3 regions of the Xenorhabdus littoralis genome follow, and region 1 is predicted to be linked to each of the others. Evidence: riboswitches for the same ligand, from Rfam matches in the RefSeq annotation. Region 1 holds a riboswitch; each other region holds the start of a gene.

Region 1 (6,151 bases):
CGTTATCTTGATCGGGTGCTTGAACTGACCCCCGTTGAATTCCGTTTACTCAAGATTATGTCCAGTCAGCCGGGACGGGTCTTTTCCCGCGATCAGCTATTGAATAATCTTTATGACGATCATCGTATTGTGAATGACCGCACCATCGATAGTCATATTAAGAATTTGCGCAGAAAATTAGAACAATTGGATGAAGATAAATCTTTTATACGCTCGATTTATGGACTGGGTTATCGTTGGGAAGCAGAAATTTGTCGTTTGATGTAACTGCATTCACATTTCCTGATAGTTATTCAAGCATAATAGTTATTCAAGCATAATAGTTATTCAAGCATAAATTTTTTACCTTCCCGCTACATTGTACAAAATTCAAGCTAGACTTAAGCTGATAATTACCCAATCAGGAGAATTTCTTATGGCTACTGGGCATTATGATCTTAAGAAAGCAAAGAACGGGCAATTTTATTTCAATCTGGTAGCAGCAAATGGTGACATTATTCTGAACAGCGAAATGTATACTACCAAAGCCGCTGCCAATAAAGGCATTAATTCAGTGCGGGTTAACTCTTCCGATAAAACACGCCATGAAGTAAGGAAAAATAAATCAGGCAAATCTTATTTTGTTCTGAAAGCCCGGAATCACCAAATCATTGGTGTCAGTGAATCTTATGCTAATGAAACCAGTGTGAAGAAGTGCATACAATCTGTCATGAAAATCGGGCCGACAGAAAGTATTCATGATTTAACCAAGCCAAGCATAGCTAAATAGTTATGACTCGCGCCGTATTAACGGCGCGCTTTCTTCCGGCGGCAATAATATATTTGTGCTAATGATGAAATAAGCGCTAAAATTCCTTTCCCTTTAACCTTACCCTTAGTAATGATAAAGCTGAGAGGATAAGGGCTGACTTGAACTCAGACCGAGAACGCTAATAATATGTTTATTCCTGAATTACTTTCTCCTGCCGGCTCCCTGAAAAACATGCGTTATGCATTCGCCTATGGTGCAGATGCTATCTATGCCGGGCAACCCCGCTATAGCCTGCGTGTCCGTAATAATGAATTTAACCATGAGACACTGGCTCAGGGCATCAAAGAAGCGCACGGGTTAGGTAAGCGTTTTTATGTTGTCGTCAATATCGCACCACATAATGCCAAACTGAAAACATTTATCCGTGATTTGAAACCCGTCGTGGAAATGGGGCCTGATGCGCTGATTATGTCCGATCCAGGTCTGATTATGATGGTTCGTGAAGCATTTCCTGAAATAGATATTCACCTTTCCGTTCAGGCTAATGCAGTTAACTGGGCCACGGTCAAATTCTGGAAGCAAATGGGCCTGACTCGTGTCATTCTCTCCCGTGAACTCTCACTGGAAGAAATTGCCGAGATCCGCCAGCAAGTGCCAGAGATGGAACTGGAGGTTTTTGTTCATGGCGCACTTTGCATGGCCTATTCCGGTCGCTGCCTGTTATCAGGATATATCAACAAGCGCGATCCCAATCAGGGAACATGCACTAATGCCTGCCGCTGGGAATACAAGGTACAGGAAGGGAAGGAAGATGCTGTCGGGAATATTGTTCATACGCACGATCCTATTCCTGTCAAAAATCTTGAACCGACATTGGGCCAAGGCATCCCAACTGACAAAGTATTCATGATTGAAGAAGCCAAACGTCCCGGTGAGTATATGTCAGCGTTTGAAGATGAACATGGTACTTACATCATGAACTCTAAGGATCTACGCGCGATTGAACATGTAGAAAAACTCACGGAAATGGGCGTTCATTCCCTGAAAATTGAAGGCCGGACAAAATCGTTCTATTATTGTGCCCGTACTGCTCAGGTGTACCGTCGTGCCATTGATGATGCCGTTGCCGGAAAACCTTTCGATCCGACCTTAATGACAACGTTGGAAGGTCTGGCGCATCGTGGTTATACAGAAGGCTTCCTGCGCCGCCATACTCACGATGCCTACCAAACTTATGAATACGGTTATTCTGTGTCAGATACTCAGCAATTTGTGGGGGAATTGACGGGTAATAGAGTCAATGGGTTAGCTGAAGTCGCCGTGAAAAATAAATTTCTTGTTGGGGATCATCTGGAACTCATGACTCCATCAGGTAATATCAACTTCACGTTAGAATCCATAACAAATAAAAAAGGTCAATCGGTAGATGTTGCACCGGGAGATGGGCATATCGTTTATCTTCCTATTCCTGAAGAAATTGATCTGAACCATGCCTTACTTGTCCGGAATCTGAAGAAAGGTAATACCAGAACACCTCATCCACAGAAATTATCAGAAAAATAATTCAAAATAAGATTTTAAAGAAATTATTCTGTTTTTTTAGAAACAGATCACATCAATACTATTTTATTTCTCGTATTATCGGCTCTGAAAAATGAAGAACTAAAAAAGTTTTACTGTAAGACTAGGAACCACCTCCTTGGCTAGCTCAATCTCCCTTGGGCTGGCCTTTTCTTTTATCTGAAATAGATGTAAAAAACAATAAATTCAATTGGTTATAAATAACCCGTCAATCTTAAATCATAAATAAATTTAATGCCTTTCAATTTTAGCTTGAATATATATTACCTACATATTAATAACGCCATTTATTATGAAACATGAAAACCATCTCATGATAAATACCATTGATATTCATTCAGTTTAATGAAGGAAATTTTCAGAAAATACTATTCGACATATTCAAATACAAAATAATTCAATGTGTATTATTCATCCTATCAGATAAAAATTATTTCACTTTACCCTCCTACAAACGGAGTGCATTTTTAATACTTTGTGTGTGACTGTAGCCTAACTGAAGCGATCCACTACAGCTTCCCTCTCTACTCGCCTTGTGATTAACATAAATATCAACAACAATCAGTAGCGCCTTTTGCAAACTGGAGTTAATCATGACTGATATCGCTAATTTGTTAGGAAAAGACGCAGAAAGTTTATTGCAACATCAATGCCGTACCATCCCAAGTGAAAATATCTACCTTCCCGGTACAGATTTTGTCGACAGAGTGATGATCGAAAATAATCGTCCCAATACTGTCCTGCGATCCATGCAAACCTTGCTGAATCATGGTCGTCTGGCAGGTACAGGTTATCTTTCAATTTTGCCGGTAGACCAAGGTGTTGAACATTCCGCCAGCGCTTCTTTTGCCGCTAATCCCCTCTATTTTGATCCTAAAAATATTGTTGAATTGGCTATTGAAGCGGGCTGTAACTGTGTTGCTTCAACTTACGGCGTTCTGGCGTCTGTTTCTCGTCGTTATGCCCATAAGATCCCATTCTTGGTGAAGCTCAATCACAATGAAACTTTGACCTATCCGGCTCAATATGACCAAACTTTATATGCCAGCGTCGAACAAGCATTTGAAATGGGCGCCGTTGCGGTTGGTGCAACTATTTATTACGGTTCACCCGAATCACGCCGTCAAATAGAAGAAATTTCAGCAGCTTTCGAACGAGCTCACGAGTTAGGCATGGTTACTGTGTTATGGGCTTATCTGCGCAATTCAGCTTTCAAGAAAGAGGGGATTGATTACCACACCAGCGCAGATTTAACAGGTCAGGCAAATCATCTTGCAGCAACTATCGGTGCCGATATCGTTAAGCAAAAAATGGCTGAAACCAACGGAGGCTATAATGCCATCGGATTTGGCCATACGGACAAACGTGTCTATAGTCATTTGACCACTGAACACCCCATTGATTTAGTTCGCTATCAACTTGCTAACTGTTATATGGGGCGCGCTGGATTAATTAATTCTGGCGGCGCTTCTGGCGACAACGATTTGAGTGATTCAGTCCGCACCGCTGTCATTAATAAACGTGCCGGAGGAATGGGATTGATTCTTGGTCGTAAAGCGTTCAAGAAGTCAATGAAAGAAGGTATTGAGTTAATCAACTCCGTTCAGGATGTGTATCTGGACAAAAAAATCACCATCGCATAACCGGATTTTTTAACTTTTCATGCTTCACACTTCATAATGGGGATATGGCTATCCCCATTATCTGGTAACAAACGCTCCTTACTCCTTAATTCACCACCATTGATGAAAATGGTGTACAGGCCCAATTCCCTGCCCCACTTCTAGAGTATCCGCCTGAGTCAGTGCATTTTGCAGGTATTTTTTTGCTACAGGAACCGTACTTTGCCAATCGGAATAACGAGGACGCAATGCAGCAAGTGCGGCAGATAAAGTACAGCCCGTTCCGTGGGTATGATGTGTATTCACTCTGGGAGCAGTAAAACGCCACTCACCTTCAGGGGTAAAAAACCAGTCAGGGCTTTCTCCATCGCTCAAATGCCCGCCTTTTAATAAAACTGACTGACATCCGATTGAGAGTAATTCACGCCCTTGCTGTAGCATCTCATCTTCTGTCTTAGCCGGATCACATTGCAGTATCGCCGCCGCTTCCGGCAAATTTGGCGTAACCAGAGAAACAATTGGCAGTAGCTGTTCTACCATTGCCGTAATAGCTTCCGGTAATAACAACGGATCACCACTCTTCGCTACCATAACAGTATCCAATACAATGTGAGGGATAGGATAACGATGCAATGATTCTGCAACTACAGCGATGTTGGCAGCATTGGATAACATACCAATTTTGGCGCTATCTATTCTGACATCTGAAAGCACTGACTCTAACTGAGCAGACACAAAAGAGGGGTCAATGTTATAAACTGACTGTACACCCATTGTATTTTGGGCAACCAACGCGGTTATGACCGATGTACCGTAAGCGCCAAGCGCAGAGAAGGTTTTTAAATCGGCCTGAATACCAGCACCACCGCTAGGATCTGTGCCTGCGATAGTTAATGAATTAATTCTCATGAAGGTGATTCCTACCACCAGCCAAAGAAAAGCAGATATCGAAAAAAGAGATACCACGACTTCCCTACGCTGGCATTATCCAGATCAGGTAATACGGGTACTTCTCAGTTCAATCAAGAACGCCCCGAGTCAAAATAAAAATCACTCTATTAGTATCCCAATAGAGTGATATTTTCAATAGTTTATCGTCAGATAATAAAATAAAACTAACGATAAATATATTTAGTCAGCAATCAAACACCAACCAAAGTAAATTTATTACTATACAGACATAACGTTTGCAGCAGCCGGACCTTTAGGACCATCCTGAATTTCAAACTCAACTTGCTGGCCTTCAGACAATGTTTTAAACCCATCTTTCATAATTGCAGAAAAATGTACAAATACATCTTTGCTGCCATCAGCCGGAGTAATAAAACCAAAACCTTTAGACTCGTTGAACCACTTCACAGTACCAGTGATTTTTGCCATTTCAAAAATTTCCTTTGAATCACTTAATTCGCCGATTGGCATAAAAATAAACAAACCCGTATTCATTTCTGTTATTTATTAACAGAACAATACTTCGTTTACCCATGTGTTTTATCACATACTCTTTATATAAGCGCAAGCCATTTTTTTCAGGCGCTGGAGCCAACGCACATATTTGAATTCCTTAACATCCATTGCAATTTAAAATTATCCAATACAATTTACGGTATATAACAATATGAATTAATGTAAAAAGAAAATTTTAACCCGAAGAAACATCTTCTATGGATTTAATATATAATTCTGTTTCTTACGCCTATTAAAGGATTACATAGAGAGTTATAGTTATCCAAAATCCATTTTACATAACTATAATATTCCAACTCACTCTATTCAAGACTTGTAAACCATACAATATAAGCATTTTGAATATAAAAAGCTTACTTTTTGTTTATCATTTATTAAATATTGTTCAAATATAATATTTTAATAATAATGACACCTATATTATAGGAATAGTTAATGGGAATAGTTATGAGATTAACGTGAGGCCGGCCAGATGATTTTTTATTTACCCGTAATCATACTGAATAATCGTTTCACCTACGGTGAATAAAAAATAGAATAGTATAATGAAATATCTTAGATGTTTGATAATAGATGTTTGATGGCAAATGCTTGAAAAATGCTGATCTATGTCAGACATTCCCGCAGAAGATTCAACGGATTAATGAAGATAATACAGACTATAACAATCAGCCGGGTATGATCCCCGGCTGAAAAAGGTTCGGAATGATGAGCTGACACTTCAACTAGC
Region 2 (6,151 bases), on a different contig from region 1:
CATCTAACTTGGCTTGAGCATCGGCATTATCTTGTTTTGCTGCTTTTTTATACCACTCAATTGCTGCTTGATAATTTTGCTCTACGCCTAATCCTTCTTTATAGAATTCACCAAGACTGGCTTGTCCATTGACATTATTTTGGTTGGCGGCATGGGTATACCATTTGAATGCCTCTTGATAGTTTTGTTCTATACCTAATCCTGTTTCATACAATTTCCCTGTTTTATATTGCGCTTCGGCATTTCCTTGATTGGCTAATTTTAGGCAAGTAGAAAAGGAGGTTTTATCTATCTGGCAGGGATCGTTTGGAGTACATGCAGTTGTCAAAAGACAGAAGCTAAGAAGAAAACAGAGTGGCGTTAATCGTTCCATGTTGTTATTCCCTATTTTTATAGGTGCAATCGGGGGAAAAGAATAACGCCAAACATTAGCAAAAATTATATGGGTTGAAAATGATAGATAGCTCACTCAGTGCTGTAATCAGCGAAAGTTTTATCTATTTATGATGCCTATCAAATGGGGCGTATTATTGATAGATATCATATGATTTTCTGTCTTAAATATTGGTGACACCCAAAATCACCGCCTCTTCTGCCTCACCACTTACCAACCTCTCAGTCTTCCCATCATAATGAATTTTTCCGTCCACAATCAGCAATGAACGCGGAGCGATTTTTGCCGCGTCATCAAGATTGTGGGATACCATCAGTAAAGTGATTTGACGTTCACTGCATATTTGCTTCAGTAACTCCAACATCTCATTACGCAAAGCAGGATCAAGTGCAGAAAATGGCTCATCCAACAATAAAATCGGTTGATGTCGGACTAAGCAACGCGCCAGTGCTGCCCGCTGACGTTGCCCGCCTGAAAGCTGAGCGGGCAGGCGAGGCAAATATTCTTCCAGCGATACCTGAGTAGCAATTTGTCTGAGTGCTTTTTTTTGTTCAGCACTTAAGCGCAATCCGGGATGTAATCCCAAGCCAATGTTCTGCTCTATGGTTAAATGGGAAAACAGGTTATTTTCCTGAAACAACATTGAAACTGGCCGTTTGTCAGGTGAGGTATCAGTATGATTTTCTCCATCCAGCCAGATTGTGCCATGCTCCGGAAACTGGAAACCCGCCATTAAACTTAATAATGTGCTTTTACCTGCTCCGCTCGGGCCGAGGATCGCAATGCGTTCTCCAGCCTTAACGGTTACATCAAAATTCATGGCAAGGTGTTCATAAGTATAAGTAACATTGTCGAGTTTAATCATGGCGTCGGCTCGGTAAGTGTTCAATCACAGTAAACAAAATAAAACAGAGTAGAAGAAGCAGGAATGCGGTTACTGCCCCATCCTGACTGCGATATGCCCCAATTTGCTGATAAAGATAGAAAGGCAAAGTACGGAAATCTTCATTACCAAATAATGCGACAACACCAAAATCTCCGATTGATAATACACAGGCGAAAGCCAGCGCTTGCGTCAATGGGATTTTCAGGGCCTTAAGCTCTATCCAGCGCAGTCGGTGAATGCCTTGAATATTGAGCGAACGGCACAGAGGATTATAGCGTTCCGCCAGATCACGCATTGGATTATCCAATACTTTCAGGGCATAAGGGATCGCTATCAGTGCGTTGGTCAGGATAATCAGTCCGTAAGGTGATTGGGGCAATCCAACCGTTGAGTTCAGCAGAAGGAAAAATCCCGTAGCAAGAACAATTCCCGGCATGGCAAGGATCAACAAACCGCTGGTTTCCATAGATTGTGCCCAGCGGGGTGAGTGACGTAAGCGCAATTCACGGCTGCTCCATAGCAGCATCATGGTCAGTACGACGCACAGTAATCCTGCCCCCAGCGCAATAATAAGCGAGGTGGTAAGGGCTTGCCATAAAGCGGGCTGGCGTAAGACAGAAAAGAGACTGAAGTTCAGTCCATTGATAACCACTGCCAGCAGGGGAGGAAGTAAAAGCAGTAATGCTATGCCAATCAGCAGACTGTCAGATAGTTTTCTCAGCCATGAATCTTGTGGATTACGCCATTGTTGTTGATGACCATAACCCGCAGAAAATGAACCCTTGAGTTTTTGACTCAGCAATACTAATCCGAGGCAACAAAAAAGTTGGATTAAAGCGAGCAGAGCCGCGTGAGCAAGATCGTAGTCGTAACTGAGTGCTTGGTAAATGGCAAGTTCAATCGTGGTTGCTGCGGGCCCGCCACCTAATGCGAGTACAGTGGCAAAACTGGCAAAGCACAGCATAAAAATCAGTGCTCCGGTCGGCAAAATCTGGCGGCGCAGATAAGGCCATTCCACAAAACGAAAATGTTGCCACTCACTCATGCCTAGTTGGGCTGCGAGCTGTCGTTGTTCAATTGCAATATTTTCCAGAGATTGCAGCAATAATCGAGTTGCCATTGGCATATTGAAGAAAATATGTGCCAGCAGAATGCCTTGTAGCCCGTAAGGTGTAAAACGATACTCAATGCCTATCCACTGGCAGATATTTGCCAGCCAGCCCGTTTGACCATAGACGGTGAGAATACCAAACAGGGCGACCAAAACAGGGAGGATCAATGTCATGGCGCATAAACGCAGAAATAGTGTTCTCCCCGGAAAATGACGGCGATATAGTGCCCTTGCAAGGAAAATCGCAGGTGTTACGGAAAATACAGCAGATAAAAATGCTTGCCAGAAAGTGAACCGGATGACATGCCAGAGATAACTGTCATTTAACAATTCCAGCAAATCGCTTTCGGGCGCACTGAACCACAGCGCCCCGAAGGCTGAAAAAGCAACGATAATTAATAGGCCGGAGGCGATAGCCCCCGGCAGTAACCAACCCGCAATTAACGGCTTACAGCGCTTTGCCATGTACGAATCCATTTTGTACGGTGTTTTGCCACATCGTCTGCATTGAATTGCAGCGATTTCTCAGGTACAGGAAGTTGCTTGAAAACGTCAGGTAATGGAATATCAATCGCGGGATACATCCATTGAGTCGTCGGGATTACTTGCTGAAATGCGGGTGAAACCATGAAATTCATGAATTTCCCGGCCAATTCTGGCTGCTTGCTTGAGGCTAGCTGAGCGGCTACTTCAATCTGCACATAGTGACCCTCTTTGAATATCGCTGCGGCATAGTTATCTTTTTTCTCTGACATGATGTGATAACCCGGTGATGTGGTATAACTCAGCACCATATCGCCTTCACCTTTTAAAAACAGACCATAAGCTTCGCTCCAGCCCTTAGTGACGGTTAAGGTCTTTTTGGCAACTTTCTGCCATTCCTGCGCCGCCTTGTCCCCATAAAGATCCTGCATCCAGAGCAGTAACCCCAAGCCCGGAGTACTGGTGCGTGGATCTTGATAAATAATCTTCCAATTCTGGTGACTATTGATTAATTCATCCATACTTTTTGGAGGATGGGGTAAGGTGTTCTTATTGTAAATAAAGGCAAAATAACCGTAATCGTAAGGAATAAATGTCGTGTTGTTCCATACAATGGGTAATTTCAGTTTTGAAGTATCGATATTGCTTGGAGTGAACAATCCTGTTTGTTGAGCCGCCTGAATCAGGTTGTTATCTAAACCCAGTACGATATCTGCTGATGTTTTCTTGCCTTCCATTCTCAATCGGTTAAGCAGGGATACTCCATCTTCCAGAGCCACGAGTTTAAGTTCACAGCCACACTCTGCTTCAAAGGCTTTTTTGATGGCAGGCCCTGATCCCCATTCAGAGGCAAAGGAATCATAAGTATAAACGGTTAGTGTGGGCTTTGCCTGAGCGACCTGAGCAAAAACACAGACAGAAATTGATAGCGTACTGAAGGCAATAAAGCGGGAAAATAATTTCTTAAACACTTTGCTCTCCTGTAATTATAAATGTGAGTTATAAGTACGAGTTATTGGCAAATTGGCAAAGGATATGGAAAGTGCTAAATAAGAATTACTTATTTTATATCAATGATTAGCGTCCCAAATTCCTACGCCGGTATTAGCCGGTTCAGGTTCGACGGGTTTGTTCTCAGCCGCGCTGTTTCATAACAGCCGCACCCCGTTGAGATGGTGGTATTGTAGAGACTTAGGCTACGCCTGCAAAGTCTAATCATAGAGGTTTACCGCTTGAGATGAGTGTGAAACAATTAGCTATCTTTTTAAATCTGTTTTATCGAGAGGTAGTCTGGTGATCGATGATGATGGCTACCGCCCGAATGTAGGAATTGTAATTTGTAATCGCCAAGGGCAGGTTCTATGGGCCCGCCGTTATGGGCAGCATTCCTGGCAGTTTCCTCAAGGGGGCATCAATCAAGGGGAATCACCAGAGCAAGCGATGTATCGCGAGTTGTTCGAAGAGGTTGGTTTAAGTCGCAAAGATGTACGGGTTCTCGCTTCGACCCGGAGTTGGTTGCGTTACAAATTACCCAAGCGTTTGGTGCGTTGGGATACAAAGCCTGTTTGTATTGGGCAAAAGCAACGTTGGTTTTTATTGCAGTTGCTGTGTAATGAAGCAGATATTAATGTACAGCGCAGTAGTACGCCGGAGTTTGATGGCTGGCGTTGGGTAAGTTATTGGTATCCTGTCCGGCAGGTAGTTTCTTTTAAACGGGATGTGTACCGCCGCGTAATGAAAGAATTCTCTTCAATTGTCATGCCAATGCAGGAACCGGCTTCACAATTGCATTCACCTTATTTATATCGTCGCAGAAGAAGTTAGGTAACTGTTATGCTCATGCGCTTAAGGGAAATTGTCGAAAAGGTTGCTATGGCAACCAATTTATCTGAAGCGCTTGAGCTACTGGTCAATGAAACTTGCCTTGCAATGCACACGGATGTCTGCTCCATCTATCTGGCAGATCATCAGCGGCAGTGTTATTACCTGATGGCAACCAAAGGGTTGATCAAACCAAAATGGCGGTCTATCAGTCTGGCCTTTGGTGAGGGTGTTGTTGGTGAAGTAGGGCGATTATCCGAATTAATCAACCTCGCAGATGTTCGTGATCATCCCAGTTTTAAATATATCCCCCAAGTGAAAGAAGAAAACCTGAGAGCTTTTTTGGGTGTGCCGATTATTTATCGCCGCCAGTTACAGGGTGTATTAGTTGTTCAGCAACATGATCGTCGGCTGTTCGATGAAAGTGAAGAATCCTTCATGGTTACACTGGCAATGCAGCTTGCAGTTATTCTTGCCCAAGTGCAGGCAAAAGGGTTGTTTGGTCAGTATCGCCAGACCCGCATTAAAGCTCTCGCTATTTCTAATGGCATTGTAATGGCTCAGGGGTGGCAAGATCGTTCACAACCCCTGCTGGATCAGGTGACTGAGGCATTAACGCTGGATTATCAGGCTGAACGTACCAGACTGACTAATGCCCTGGAAGAGGCGACAGCGGAATGCCGCCGTATCAGCAAACGTTTCACCACGGGCTCACAGAAAGAAAGTGCCGCCATTTTTGATCTCTACTCTCATTTATTGAATGACCCCCAGCTTAAGCAGGATCTGTTTTCTTCTGTCGATAATGGTTTTGTAGCGGAATGGGCAGTCAAAACCGTAATTGAAAAATATGCAGAACAATTCGCCAGTTTACAAGATCCCTACATGCGAGAGAGGGCCGCAGATTTGCGGGCGCTTGGGCAGCGGGTATTGTTCCATTTGGATGACTCTTTCACCGGTGCTGATCAATGGCCGGAGCGCTTTGTTCTGGTTTCTGATGAACTGAGTGCCAATTTATTGGCTGAAATGCCGCAAGATAAACTGGCCGGCGTGATTGTGCGGGATGGTGCAACTCACTCTCATTCTGCAATACTGGTGCGGGCGATGGGGATACCCGCCATCATGGGCGCAGATATCCAACCAGAATTATTGCATAACCGGACGCTAATTCTTGATGGCTATCGTGGCGAGATTTTTATTGAACCGGAGCCGCTGATCATTCAGGAATATCGGCAGATCATTGAGGAAGAACAAGCGCTCAGCAAGCTGGCCGAAGGTGAACAGCAGCAGCAGGCCCAGCTTAAGAGTGGGGAGCGGGTTCTGGTGCAACTCAATGCTGGTCTTAGTTTGAAGTATGAGCAGCAGATAGCGGATGGTATTGATGGTGTTGGTTTATATCGCACAGAGATCCCTTTTATGCTGCATAGCGGTTTCCCATCAGAAGATGATCAGAAAAATC
Region 3 (6,151 bases), on a different contig from region 1:
TGGTGGACACCGTCACTGTCAAATTCATTGACTTCGACGACAGGAAGAGTTGTTTCTATCGTAGCGGCTAATTGTGTTTCTTCTTTGAGCTCCCGTAAAACACCATCGTTTAGGCTTTCACCGGGTAGTACAGAGCCACCGGGAAAACCCCAGCCAAACCTCTGAGGCTGTTTTTTCCTTTTAACTAATAAAAGCCGATCGTCATGATACACAATGGCTAACGTAGCAACTTTGGGCTCAGATAGCATTTTTTGGCCTTCATTTGCTTTCATAATTAAACCCACCTTTATCACTGATATGATTAAACTTAAGCTTTTATCCTTAATTTGCTATCGACACTTGCCATCGCGATGAGTGCGATATCTCCATCCCAATAATTGCGAAGATTTTTTGCTGCATTCCATGCACGTAAACCGGATCTACATGCAAAAACAGTTCTTTTCCCTGAGGTTGGAATGAAGCTCCCATCACAGAACATATCAACTGACATCCTTAGCGCATCAGGGTGAACAGGGTTGAGCGCTTCATCTTTACCCCGAAGATCTATTACCAAATCTTTGGAATTGATTGATGATGTGGATATAAAACGAAATGGGATAGATTTTGGTTCTTCCGCATTATCAAAGCGAAAACTTGAAAATGAGTACTTATCTAAATCGATGGATACCATTTGCCCTAAAGGTGACGGAAATAAATTCAGCAAAACCCCGATGGTCATTTGAGCCTGCAAAACGCCTATCATTGCGACTACAGGGCCCAAGATACCTGCAGTCGCACAAGTCGCCATATTATTGGGAATATCAGGAAAAACAGCTCTGAGAGAAGGCGCAGAAGCACAAAACCCGCCCACATAACCGTTAAGGCCAAGTGCAGATGCAGAGATAAGCGGTTTTCCTAGCTGTAAGCAGGCATCTGACAGCATGTAACTCGCTGCATAGCTATCAGCACAATCTAAAACAATATCGGCATGACTCACTAACAGATGAGCATTGTCTGGATTCAATGTCGTAGCATGTGGAATGACCTGAATATCAGCATTAAGTTCTGCTAGTCCTTTTTTTGCAGCGTCAACTTTTGCCAGGCCTACCAAACTCTCGTTGTACAGAGGTTGTCGATGTAAGTTGGTCAGTTCCACAATATCGGGATCAACGATAACTAAGGTACCAACGCCAGCACCGCACAAATATTGAAGTACCGGCGAGCCAAGACCACCGGCACCAACAACTAAGACCTTAGCGTTAGAAAGCTTTGCTTGCCCGCTTTTTCCCACTTGTGGCAGTACTTGTTGCCTCTCATAACGATTCAATACATTGCCCTCTTGTTATCGTGAGCCACTCTTTCACCCGGTTGACTGGATCAGTATTCAATGTGATATCAGTCTGATGCCCGCACTATCAACAATAGGGTAAAATGGATCTATCTTCATGCTAAATAGGCCTTACCGAATACCGGTGTAGAAGGTTCCGCCATATATCTCTTTTCAATAGGCTTAGCCAAATAACAAAGTCGGCCAGCATCAACTGCATTAGCAAAAGCCTGAGCCATCATGACAGGGTTACCAGCACGCGCTACAGCTGTATTCAGCAACACCATGTCATAACCCAGCTCTATGGCCGCCGCCGCATGAGAAGGCAAGCCTATTCCCGCATCAATCACTAGAGGAATATCAGGGAAATGCGCGCGGAGAGTTCTCAGGCCGTAGATATTATTTAACCCTCGGCCAGAACCGATAGGTGCACCCCAAGGCATCAGGATTTTACAGCCCACTTGTAACAATTTTTCTGCAACAGAGAGATCTTCTGTGCAATAGGGAAAGACTTTAAAACCATCAGCACACAAGATCTTTGCTGCTTCAGCAAGAGCGTAGACATCAGGTTGCAACGTATCGTCGTTAGCAATAACTTCTAATTTGATCCAATCTGTACCAAAAATTTCTCTTGCCATGTGTGCAGTCGTTACTGCTTCCTTTACAGTATGGCAGCCGGCTGTGTTGGGAAGCACCAGGACATTTAATTCTTTAATTAATGACCAAAAGCTTTGCCCAGCCTTATTTTTGCCAGACTCTCTACGAAGGGATGCAGTGACAATTTCTACTTTAGAGGCTTTAACCGATTCTGATAAAATTTCCAATGATGGATATTGAGATGTTCCGAGCATCAGACGGCTATGAAGTTTTGTATCGTATATTTTTAGCACATTAGCCTCCTTGCATTGGCGCTAAAACTTCAATCTTATCTGAATTTTTTATTTTAAATTCATCGCGCTTTTCCGTACTTACAAAATTGCCGTTTACAGCGGTTACCAAAACCATATTGTCATACCCAAGTTCTGTAAGAATTTGCCCTAACCTGGAACCCGAAACAGAGAATTCTAAGCCATTAACCAGAATATTCATCAATTGACTCCGGAATATTAGATCCTTCAAAAACAACTTTTGCAGCCATTTGCGCCATTGAAGGAGACAATAAAAATCCATGACGATAGAGACCATTCACGCAAAGAATTTGATCTTTCCAAGAAACACGGGGGAGACTATCTGGGAATGTGGGTCTCGCATCGACGCCTATTTCTACAATTTCGGCTTCACTAAAACCGGGATGAAGGGCAAATGTTGATCCAAGTAGTTCGAACATAGAACGCGCTGAAATTCGTTCACGTTCCTCATTTTCAATCATGGTGGCCCCAACCATGTAAAGGCCATTACCGCGCGGAACCAAGTACAATGGTATTCTTGGATGTAGTAATCGAATGGATCTATTGATTTTTATGTCATTACTGTGAATCAAGAGCATCTCACCTTTGACTCCACGTAATGTTTTTAATGTATCGCGCGCTTCCAAACCCCGACAATCAACAACTAAATCAGTGCATTTCACATTATTGATGTTGACTTCACTGTTGAATACAAATTCGACGCCGAGCGCCTCTAACTTTTTAGATAATTGTGTGATTGCTTTACGAGGGTTCAGGAATGCTTCATTTTTAAAAAAGAGTCCCTTATGAAAATGGTCAGCAAGATCTGGCTCAAGTGCTGCAATTTGTTCTGAATTAACGTGTTCGTAATTTTCAGTTTTATTGGCAAAAGTCTTCAGCTCGGCAACATCACGCCCCAAAGCAAGCACAAGAGTACCTGATAAGATAAGTGTATCAGTATGATTTGCCCACCAATCGATAGCATGTTGTCCTAATTTAACGACTGAAGGCGCAGCACTTTCACCTTCACACCATGGAGCCAACATACCGCCAGCCCACCAAGAACATGCTTTATCGCCTATCGTTGATCCGCGTTCAAGAATTCGAACATTTGCGCCTCTTGCCATGAACTCTGCCGCACAAGTCAGACCTGCAACACCAGCCCCTATGATTGTAATATGCATAGTTTCCCATTCCATTTATTAAAGAAAATGATGAACTGGGCCATGACCGAAGCCTATGTTCAAGTTGTCAGATTCTAAGATGGCCTGATGTAAGTAATCTTTTACCTTAGTTACCGCTTCAACTAGGTTGCTTCTAATTGTGTTGCCACGGAAATAATAAAGCTACCGAAACTCCAATTAAGAATGTATTTTCGGGGTACATCGTAATATCCTTAAAGTTCCAATTTCGGCAAGCAACTATCCTTTCAATTTTAATTCTGAGAGACATTTTAAAAAACACAACTGAAGTAAATAAAAAATATAACTGAAATAAATAAAAACAAATAGAAACAAACATAATTAACCGGATGTTTTCAATAACTATAGAATACTTGCCAATGTGACTTTTTACTTAAATAGAATTAGACTCTATAAATAGCTTTTCATAATAGTAATGAATTCAGGTAAATAAATATTCCATACACCACGGTGCACCATGCATACAATTTTTACATGTTATTTGGCGCTGTTATTTTTAGCGCCTTAGCGTACAGTAAATAGACATGACAATGACATAAATAAAACCATATGTATATGGAAATTACCTATATATTGAGTTAAGTCACAGTATTTATTTCTCTGGTCATAACTCCAAAGAAAAGAATAGTAATGAGTTCCTCATGAATGATCTGTCTTTGAAATTATCCCCCCCAATTACATCACTATTTTATATTCCACCGGAGCCAGATAACCTGGTGTTGAATGCTTATGATGGTGGTTGTAAAACACGTCGATATAATCTAATATCACATTCACCACCTGTTTTCTGCTACCAAAAATCTGGCTCCACATTAAAAACAAGGTGGACACTACATCAAAGACAGATCAGACAAAAGTCCCAAAAAATCCTTCGATTTTTATTGAGAGATTTATGTAGGAAAAATAGTTATACTCTGAGATGTTTTTTTCTTGTCGGAGTGCCTAGCGTTCAGCGTATATCACGATGGACACAGGCTGAGACCGTTTATTCGGGATCCGCAGAACCTGATCGGGCTAATACCCGCGAAGGGAACAAGAGTAATCAACTCGCTGCCAGTATCATCATATATCCGTTATGTTAATGTGATGTACAGATACCAACCAGCATCAACCATTACTCCCTGCGAGCTCCAGACAAGCAATTTTCTCAACGTAAGCCTGATCAACAATGACACAGGCGATAACACAGTCAGGAATTTGCTATGTCTAAGTCCAACAATATCGTTAGTTCCAATACCGTTATTACCGATACATCTATTTCAAACGCCATCATCCCAACGGCTGATATTTCGCCCAAGTCTCATCCGGCAAGGCCACGTAAGGCTCAGCGGGATGCAGCACAAGAATTTATCAACGCCGTTCAAGGCGTGACTTTTCCCAACTCAAAGCGCATTTACCTTGAAGGTTCACGTCAGGATATTCAAGTGCCGATGCGTGAGATCCAACTCTCTCCGACACTGGTTGGTGGCACAAAAGAGAATCCTCAATTTGAAGAAAATGAGCCGGTTCCCGTTTATGACACCTCCGGCCCTTATGGCGATCCGGCTTCCGTACTGGATGTACAAACGGGATTACATAATATTCGCCAACCTTGGATTGATGAACGCAATGATACCGAACCTGTTTCAGCCCTGAGTTCTGATTTCACTCAACAACGTCTGGCAGATGCAGGGCTGGATCACCTGCGCTTTCACCATCGCCCGCATCCACTGAAAGCCAGACAAGGTAAGCGTGTCACCCAATTACATTACGCGCGCCAAGGTATCATCACACCTGAAATGGAGTTTATCGCGCTGCGCGAAAATATGGGACGCGAACGTATCCGCAGTGAAGTGCTCCGCCAACAACATCCGGGACAAAATTTCGGGGCCAATTTACCGGAAAACATCACACCCGAATTTGTCCGTCAGGAAGTTGCGGCCGGTCGGGCGATTATTCCCGCTAACATTAACCATCCAGAATCCGAACCGATGATTATCGGCCGCAATTTCTTGGTAAAAGTGAATGCCAACATTGGTAACTCTTCCGTGACTTCGTCCATTGAAGAAGAGGTGGAAAAACTGATTTGGTCTACCCGTTGGGGCGCGGATACCGTCATGGATCTCTCTACCGGGCGCTACATCCACGAAACCCGCGAATGGATACTGCGCAATAGCCCGGTTCCTATCGGCACCGTCCCGATTTATCAGTCACTGGAAAAAGTCAACGGCATCGCAGAAAACCTGACATGGGAAATGTTCCGCGATACGTTACTGGAACAAGCCGAACAAGGTGTAGATTATTTCACCATCCATGCCGGTGTACTGCTGCGTTATGTCCCGATGACCGCCAAGCGTCTGACAGGCATTGTTTCCCGTGGTGGCTCAATTATGGCGAAGTGGTGCCTCTCCCATCATCAGGAAAATTTCCTCTACACTCACTTCCGCGAAATCTGTGAAATCTGTGCCGCCTATGACGTTTCCCTCTCTTTGGGTGATGGGCTACGTCCGGGGTCAATCCAAGATGCCAATGACGAAGCGCAGTTTTCTGAACTGTATACCCTCGGTGAGCTGACCAAAATCGCGTGGGAATACGATGTTCAGGTCATGATCGAAGGGCCGGGGCATATCCCGATGCAATTAATCCGCCGCAATATGACGGAAGAGCTGGAGCACTGCCACGAAGCCCCATTTTATACATTAGGGCCACTGACAACGGATATTGCTCCCGGTTATGACCATTTTACCTCCGGTATCGGAGCCGCCATGATTGGCTGG

The links. Region 1 has a riboswitch for thiamine pyrophosphate ahead of thiD (bifunctional hydroxymethylpyrimidine kinase/phosphomethylpyrimidine kinase). Riboswitches for the same ligand answer to the same signal wherever they lie in the genome.
Region 2: linked by a shared signal. The riboswitch ahead of thiB (thiamine ABC transporter substrate binding subunit) and the one ahead of thiD (bifunctional hydroxymethylpyrimidine kinase/phosphomethylpyrimidine kinase) in region 1 are both predicted to bind thiamine pyrophosphate.
Region 3: linked by a shared signal. The riboswitch ahead of thiC (phosphomethylpyrimidine synthase ThiC) and the one ahead of thiD (bifunctional hydroxymethylpyrimidine kinase/phosphomethylpyrimidine kinase) in region 1 are both predicted to bind thiamine pyrophosphate.

What each region holds. Positions count from the first base shown of each region.
Region 1 covers NZ_VCDP01000035.1:88,124-94,274, reverse strand. Annotated here, with positions in the region: gene baeR (envelope stress response regulator BaeR) at 1-267, shown strand, start outside; gene FE394_RS10715 (YegP family protein) at 416-769, shown strand; gene trhP (prephenate-dependent tRNA uridine(34) hydroxylase TrhP) at 938-2,314, shown strand; gene fbaB (class I fructose-bisphosphate aldolase) at 2,926-3,975, shown strand; gene thiD (bifunctional hydroxymethylpyrimidine kinase/phosphomethylpyrimidine kinase) at 4,066-4,863, opposite strand; TPP riboswitch at 4,908-5,000, opposite strand; gene cspE (transcription antiterminator/RNA stability regulator CspE) at 5,125-5,334, opposite strand; gene FE394_RS10690 (amino acid permease) at 6,147-6,151, opposite strand, start outside.
Region 2 covers NZ_VCDP01000050.1:45,329-51,479, forward strand. Annotated here, with positions in the region: gene FE394_RS13055 (SEL1-like repeat protein) at 1-373, opposite strand, end outside; gene thiQ (thiamine ABC transporter ATP-binding protein ThiQ) at 558-1,259, opposite strand; gene thiP (thiamine/thiamine pyrophosphate ABC transporter permease ThiP) at 1,252-2,856, opposite strand; gene thiB (thiamine ABC transporter substrate binding subunit) at 2,832-3,845, opposite strand; TPP riboswitch at 3,947-4,051, opposite strand; gene rppH (RNA pyrophosphohydrolase) at 4,168-4,698, shown strand; gene ptsP (phosphoenolpyruvate--protein phosphotransferase) at 4,708-6,151, shown strand, end outside.
Region 3 covers NZ_VCDP01000027.1:15,495-21,645, forward strand. Annotated here, with positions in the region: gene FE394_RS08540 (NUDIX hydrolase) at 1-248, opposite strand, end outside; gene FE394_RS08545 (HesA/MoeB/ThiF family protein) at 308-1,306, opposite strand; gene FE394_RS08550 (thiazole synthase) at 1,423-2,196, opposite strand; gene thiS (sulfur carrier protein ThiS) at 2,198-2,395, opposite strand; gene FE394_RS08560 (FAD-dependent oxidoreductase) at 2,379-3,377, opposite strand; gene FE394_RS19900 (IS3 family transposase) at 4,071-4,208, opposite strand; TPP riboswitch at 4,320-4,444, shown strand; gene thiC (phosphomethylpyrimidine synthase ThiC) at 4,598-6,151, shown strand, end outside.